One region of the Pradoshia sp. D12 genome, then DNA from elsewhere that is predicted to be linked to it. Evidence: a T-box and tRNA genes for the amino acid it is inferred to sense, from the RefSeq annotation. Region 1 holds a T-box; the other regions hold tRNA genes.
What was found. A T-box is a leader RNA that pairs with one kind of tRNA and senses whether it is charged. The one in region 1 lies ahead of serS (serine--tRNA ligase), so its partner is inferred to be a tRNA-Ser.
Positions count from the first base shown of each region.

Region 1 (2,246 bases):
TTATACTTATTATTTGGCGAAGGGATCGATTCCAACACAGTCCTTCAAATGGACTTTAGCACCCTTCCCCATATCAGCAGTTTGTGAATGCTCTTCATCTTAAGCTTTTGTGATAACTTTTTTTCCACCCATATAAGGTTGAAGAGCTTCTGGAATTAATACAGATCCATCTTCCTGCTGATAATTTTCAAGGATTGCAGCAACAGTACGTCCAATCGCTAGGCCAGATCCATTTAATGTGTGAACATGCTCAGGCTTAGCGTTTATATCTCTGCGGAAACGAATATTGGCACGACGAGCCTGGAAGGCTTCAAAATTACTGCAAGAAGAAATTTCACGATACGTCTCATAGCTTGGAATCCAAACTTCTAAATCATATTTTTTAGCTGCTGTGAAACCAAGATCTGCCGTACACATTTTTAACACACGGTATGGAAGCCCAAGCAATTGCAGAACTTTTTCCGCATGGCCTGTTAGTTTTTCCAATTCTTCATAAGAATCCTCTGGTCTTACAAATTTAACGAGCTCTACTTTGTTAAATTGATGCTGGCGAATTAATCCACGTGTATCACGACCTGCAGATCCTGCTTCAGATCGGAAACAAGCACTGTAAGCAGCATAGCTTATTGGCAGTTCATCACCAGATAGTATTTCATCGCGGTGATAGTTCGTAACTGGAACTTCAGCAGTAGGAACTAAGAAGTAATCCTCACTGTTAATTAAGAAAGCATCCTCTTCAAATTTAGGCAGCTGGCCCGTACCTGTCATGCTTGCACGATTAACTATGTAAGGCGGAAGCATTTCTGTATAACCATGTTCTTCAACGTGTAGATCTAACATAAAGCTTGCTAAAGCACGTTCAAGTCTTGCTCCTAATCCTTTGTAAAATACAAAGCGGCTTCCTGTAACTTTTCCAGCGCGTTCAAAATCAATGATTCCTAAATCAGCAGCTATCTCCCAGTGTGGCTTTGGCTCGAATCCAAAGTCTCTCACTTCTCCCCACTTTCGCGCCTCAACGTTTTCATCCTCAGAATCTCCGACAGGAACACTTTCATGCGGGATATTAGGGATAGTCATCATAATTGAATCCAGTTCTTCTTCAATTGTACGCAATTCCTGATCGAAGCCTTTTATTTTTTCGCCAACCTCACGCATTTCAATAATTAACGCATCGGCATCCTTTTTCTCTTTTTTCAGCATAGCAATTTGTTGGGAGACTTCATTTCTTCTGCTTTTTAACTGTTCAGTTTCAACAATTAATTCTCTGCGGCGTTTATCGAGATCCTCAAATTTATCTAGATCATTCAAATCTTCCCCACGGTGTTTTAGCTTTTCCTTAACTTCTTCAAGGTTTGCACGCAATAGTTTTACATCAAGCATACTAAATTCCTCCTTTTAAATTATTGTAAACAAACAAAAAACTCCCGTCCCTAAAAGGGACGGAAGTTTTATCCGCGTTGCCACCCTAGTTATAGGCATTTTATATAAATGCCTACCACCTCATAAGATAACGGCTTTTAAAACCGAGGATATTTATTCTCCTTTAAGATTTCGATATCCTGCTCCGAGATGGATTCATCAGACGATATCGCCAGTTTGCACCACCCACTGGCTCTCTTCAGATATGCTACTCTGATTACTGGTTCTCATCAACGCTATTCGTTTATTCATTTAATATTCTATTAACTATCATACACTCTTCGCGCAACTATATTCAATCATAAAAATAAAATTTTAGAATAAACCTTTAACTGCTCCAGTGATACTATCCCACATATCACCGAAGAAGCCTCCGATTGCTCTCATGGATAATACAAACCAGTTTGACTTTTCAACAGTTTCAGCAGCTACAACATCAACGCTGATATTCTTTTGCCCTTCCTCTGTTAAGAAGCCAAGATCACTCTTGTCGGATTCAAGAGTTAGATAACCAACCTTATCTCCTTTTTTCACTGGAGCCACCAGGTTGCCATCTTCATCAAGCTTGTCCTTATCTAATACTAGTTTAGTCTTAAGATTTTCCTTTTCGCCATTTTTTACAATAAGGTTAATTGCCTTGTTTGTCTCAATAGCTACAGACTTTTCTTTCCCTTTTGCAACAGGTAGTGTTTTTTGACCTTTTACTTGATATCCTTTTTCTACAATCTCCTCTGTGGAGAAGTTATTAAAAGCATAGTTAAGTATTTTTTCAGTTTCTGAAAAACGTGACATTTTACTGTCTGCTTTCATCACAACTGAGATATATC
Region 1 covers NZ_CP044545.1:18,390-20,635, reverse strand. Annotated here, with positions in the region: gene serS (serine--tRNA ligase) at 100-1,380, opposite strand; T-box leader at 1,433-1,662, opposite strand; gene F7984_RS00075 (serine hydrolase) at 1,735-2,246, opposite strand, start outside.

Region 2 (2,246 bases), 660 kb from region 1:
TCGGGGGTTCGATCCCCTCCGCCGCTACCAAATAGGACCTTTAGCTCAGCTGGTTAGAGCAGACGGCTCATAACCGTCCGGTCGTAGGTTCGAGTCCTACAAGGTCCACCACTATATATGGAGGAATACCCAAGTCTGGCTGAAGGGACCGGTCTTGAAAACCGGGAGGCGGGTTAAACCGCGCGGGGGTTCGAATCCCTCTTCCTCCGCCATATATACCTTAAATACCTTGTAGTATATGGAAACAAATTATTATTGTCGCGGGGTGGAGCAGTCTGGTAGCTCGTCGGGCTCATAACCCGAAGGTCGCAGGTTCAAATCCTGTCCCCGCAATAAATGGTCCGGTAGTTCAGTTGGTTAGAATGCCTGCCTGTCACGCAGGAGGTCGCGGGTTCGAGTCCCGTCCGGACCGCCATTTATAAAATGTTAGCTCATCAGTAAGACATTGAGCAGCATCAGAGAAATACAAAGATACAAAACGGCTCAGTAGCTCAGTCGGTAGAGCAAAGGACTGAAAATCCTTGTGTCGGCGGTTCGATTCCGTCCTGAGCCACCATAACTTTAAAAAGACAATGCACGGCGGTTGTGGCGAAGTGGTTAACGCATCGGATTGTGGTTCCGACATTCGTGGGTTCGATTCCCATCAGCCGCCCCATAGAGTGCGGGTGTAGTTTAGTGGTAAAACCTCAGCCTTCCAAGCTGATGATGAGGGTTCGATTCCCTTCACCCGCTCCAAATTTTACTTCGGGCCTATAGCTCAGCTGGTTAGAGCGCACGCCTGATAAGCGTGAGGTCGATGGTTCGAGTCCATTTAGGCCCATATACCATTATTCCGTAGTAGCTCAGTGGTAGAGCACTCGGCTGTTAACCGAGCGGTCGTAGGTTCGAATCCTACCTGCGGAGCCATATTTGGGGAAGTACTCAAGAGGCTGAAGAGGCGCCCCTGCTAAGGGTGTAGGTCGGGTAACCGGCGCGAGGGTTCAAATCCCTCCTTCTCCGCCATTTGGCCCCTTGGTCAAGCGGTTAAGACACCGCCCTTTCACGGCGGTAACACGGGTTCGAATCCCGTAGGGGTCATAAAAACCATGTACATGATGTACATGGTTTTTTTATATATTATTTTAATAAATGAAATCTTAATTATTAAAACATAACTGCCAAAAGAGCTCAGTCCGTCAATACATTGTCTCCTAAACGCCTTATAAGAAGCAAAGGTAAAATTCTAATAACGGTTAAAGTCTAAAATAGAACGAGAATAAAGCCGAACTGATCATCAAGTACTTTTAAGAGGAATACCAAGTAAAATTTTATGATTTCTTTAGTAAGGATTATATCAACCAAATTGAAAATCTACTTTTACCTGTAATTTGAATAGATGTGTGAGTCAATTCTTGAATTTTTTCCCCATTTGGGAATTGGGGAAATATTGCTATAAGCCCTTCTCATTTTGTCCTATACTAATTTTACTGTTCGAACCTCCACTCCACCTAAATTAAGTATTAAATTCTGCTATTAAATATGCCTCACGATAAACCTTCATATGATCCATATATCAACATAAATAAGCAATTGAAGCTCGCATAGACATCTTCTTATAGTTTTCTGAGAGGGTATCATTTATTTAAGTCTTGCTTTAATCAGTAGATCCGTGAGACAATGGAAAGTAATTGTAAAGGTTTGTATTTAAAAAATTTCACGGATAATGTTCTCCTATAGAGAATATACTAATTCTTAAATCCTCAATAGATTATAAAGAAGCCTTCAGAAGAATTAACTCAACACAATCATCCTTTCCTCGATTGTATTTCCTAAAGTTCTATGTTGAAAGATATATTATATGCCAAAGTATCTAAGTTCCCTTTTTGGTCTTGAATTATGAGAATATTTTGTTTACTATAGATAAATACTATAATAAACAAATAATTTAATATTTTCTTACACAACTTTATTAAGTAAACATTTTAATTAATTAACTCGTTTTTGAGTGGTAGACCACTTCATTGATATTTTTCTCAATATAATGAAATATTTAACATAAAAATAATAGTATTTAAGTTTCTATATACTATATTTTGGATATATTATACTGATACCTGTTAATTTATCTTACTAATTCCAAAAAGTAGTGAAAAAAAGCTTTTTAGAGCTAAATTAACAATTTTTGCATTTGATTTAGTTACAGAATAAGTAGTTTAATTAGTATATTGAGAAAATTCGAGAAAGGGTGATAATATGCCTAATGCTAT
Region 2 covers NZ_CP044545.1:3,294,730-3,296,975, reverse strand. Annotated here, with positions in the region: tRNA gene F7984_RS15845 (tRNA-Met) at 1-30, shown strand, start outside; tRNA gene F7984_RS15840 (tRNA-Ile) at 35-111, shown strand; tRNA gene F7984_RS15835 (tRNA-Ser) at 120-212, shown strand; tRNA gene F7984_RS15830 (tRNA-Met) at 260-333, shown strand; tRNA gene F7984_RS15825 (tRNA-Asp) at 339-415, shown strand; tRNA gene F7984_RS15820 (tRNA-Phe) at 481-556, shown strand; tRNA gene F7984_RS15815 (tRNA-His) at 580-655, shown strand; tRNA gene F7984_RS15810 (tRNA-Gly) at 662-735, shown strand; tRNA gene F7984_RS15805 (tRNA-Ile) at 747-820, shown strand; tRNA gene F7984_RS15800 (tRNA-Asn) at 832-906, shown strand; tRNA gene F7984_RS15795 (tRNA-Ser) at 912-1,002, shown strand; tRNA gene F7984_RS15790 (tRNA-Glu) at 1,006-1,077, shown strand; gene glgB (1,4-alpha-glucan branching protein GlgB) at 2,233-2,246, shown strand, end outside.
Region 2: it has a tRNA-Ser gene. The T-box ahead of serS (serine--tRNA ligase) is inferred to sense a tRNA for this amino acid. The anticodon was not compared.

Region 3 (2,246 bases), 1.7 Mb from region 1:
AGAAGGGGATTTCCCTTGCCGACATCAGGAAAGTCGAGATGCCTGATGAAAAGATCACCCTTAAGCTTACGCTGCCAATTGACCAGGTCGAATGGCTTCGTGGAAAAACATCAAAAGAACTCAAACAGATATTCAAAGCAATTATCTATGACCAGATGAATTAAATATATCTACATATTTTAAAGAAAATACACGGCAACTTTTTGGTTTTTGATATCAGAATCATTAAAGGTATTGTTAAGTAGGTAAAAGTTAATTGGAAAAGCGAGTAAAAATCTCTAAAAGCTAAAATTCAATTTATGAGATCTTCAAAAGTTAAATGGAGAAGATAGGAGATTTTTTATACTAGAATTGGTATCTATATTTCTAATGGTGCTAGGAATATCACTCTTTCCGTTTCAAACAGTAAAATGATAGTTATGTCTTCTAAGATAATTTGAAAATAAAAGGGATATTAAGGATCTTGAGTTGTTTATATAGCTATAAGCAAGGGCTCTAACACCGTATAAAAGAACCTGTATTCCTGTGTAGGATAAATGAATTCATAGATGTTTAATCTTTTTGATAGAGGGAAGAAAAATAAATTAATATTTCCATATATTTCTTATTGAAATATAGATAAATACAGATTAAAATAATAAAGCAGTCAACGAGAGGGTTTGAAATTAATCAATTAGAAGCTCGAGGATTACAGGTACAAGTCCTTCATGGCTCACCATTTATAAACATGCGGGTGTGGCGGAATTGGCAGACGCACCAGACTTAGGATCTGGCGCCTTACGGCGTGGGGGTTCGACTCCCTTCACCCGCACTTATATGCGGAAGTAGTTCAGTGGTAGAACACCACCTTGCCAAGGTGGGGGTCGCGGGTTCGAATCCCGTCTTCCGCTCCAATGCCAAGTGATATGCCGGGGTGGCGGAATTGGCAGACGCACAGGACTTAAAATCCTGCGGTAGGTGACTACCGTGCCGGTTCGAGACCGGCCCTCGGCACTAGTTTTTTGCAAGAATGCGCCCGTAGCTCAATTGGATAGAGCGTTTGACTACGGATCAAAAGGTTAGGGGTTCGACTCCTCTCGGGCGCGCCATTCCTTTGCGGGAAGTAGCTCAGCTTGGTAGAGCACTTGGTTTGGGACCAAGGGGTCGCAGGTTCGAATCCTGTCTTCCCGACCATTCTAAAAAATATGGGGCCTTAGCTCAGCTGGGAGAGCGCCTGCTTTGCACGCAGGAGGTCAGCGGTTCGATCCCGCTAGGCTCCACCATTACTTAAACCCAATAGGATTTTGGCGGTGTAGCTCAGGTGGTTAGAGCAGACGGCTCATAACCGTCCGGTCGCAGGTTCGAGTCCTACAAGATACACAACCTATATGGAGGAATACCCAAGTCTGGCTGAAGGGACCGGTCTTGAAAACCGGGAGGCGGGTTAAACCGCGCGGGGGTTCGAATCCCTCTTCCTCCGCCATATATACCTTAAACACCTTGTAGTATATGGAAACAAATTATCATTGTCGCGGGGTGGAGCAGTCTGGTAGCTCGTCGGGCTCATAACCCGAAGGTCGCAGGTTCAAATCCTGTCCCCGCAATAAATGGTCCGGTAGTTCAGTTGGTTAGAATGCCTGCCTGTCACGCAGGAGGTCGCGGGTTCGAGTCCCGTCCGGACCGCCATTACATAATGAAGTTGGCTCAGTAGCTCAGTCGGTAGAGCAAAGGACTGAAAATCCTTGTGTCGGCGGTTCGATTCCGTCCTGAGCCACCATTATAAAATAAGTTTTAATATGTTTAATCTTACCTAAGTATTATGCCGGTGTAGCTCAATTGGTAGAGCAACTGACTTGTAATCAGTAGGTTGGGGGTTCAAGTCCTCTTGCCGGCACTCAAAATAATCGGAGGGGTAGCGAAGTGGCTAAACGCGGCGGACTGTAAATCCGCTCCTTCGGGTTCGGCAGTTCGAATCTGCCCCCCTCCACCATTTATAATAGGGGCATAGTTTAAAGGTAGAACAGAGGTCTCCAAAACCTCCAGTGTGGGTTCAATTCCTACTGCCCCTGCCAATAAATATGGCGATTAGAGAGAAATGGTTAACGCATCTGATTGTGGTTCCGCCATTCTTGGGTTCGTTTTTCATCAGCCCTCCCATTGTTGCGGGTGTAGTTTAGTGGTAAAACCTCAGCCTTCCAAGCTGATGATGAGGGTTCGATTCCCTTCACCCGCTCCAATAATATTATAATGGGCCTATAGCTAAGCTG
Region 3 covers NZ_CP044545.1:1,768,291-1,770,536, forward strand. Annotated here, with positions in the region: gene F7984_RS08570 (hypothetical protein) at 1-164, shown strand, start outside; tRNA gene F7984_RS08575 (tRNA-Leu) at 730-811, shown strand; tRNA gene F7984_RS08580 (tRNA-Gly) at 819-893, shown strand; tRNA gene F7984_RS08585 (tRNA-Leu) at 908-993, shown strand; tRNA gene F7984_RS08590 (tRNA-Arg) at 1,012-1,088, shown strand; tRNA gene F7984_RS08595 (tRNA-Pro) at 1,097-1,173, shown strand; tRNA gene F7984_RS08600 (tRNA-Ala) at 1,187-1,262, shown strand; tRNA gene F7984_RS08605 (tRNA-Met) at 1,290-1,359, shown strand; tRNA gene F7984_RS08610 (tRNA-Ser) at 1,370-1,462, shown strand; tRNA gene F7984_RS08615 (tRNA-Met) at 1,510-1,583, shown strand; tRNA gene F7984_RS08620 (tRNA-Asp) at 1,589-1,665, shown strand; tRNA gene F7984_RS08625 (tRNA-Phe) at 1,681-1,756, shown strand; tRNA gene F7984_RS08630 (tRNA-Thr) at 1,801-1,873, shown strand; tRNA gene F7984_RS08635 (tRNA-Tyr) at 1,886-1,969, shown strand; tRNA gene F7984_RS08640 (tRNA-Trp) at 1,978-2,051, shown strand; tRNA gene F7984_RS08645 (tRNA-Gly) at 2,142-2,215, shown strand.
Region 3: it has a tRNA-Ser gene. The T-box ahead of serS (serine--tRNA ligase) is inferred to sense a tRNA for this amino acid. The anticodon was not compared.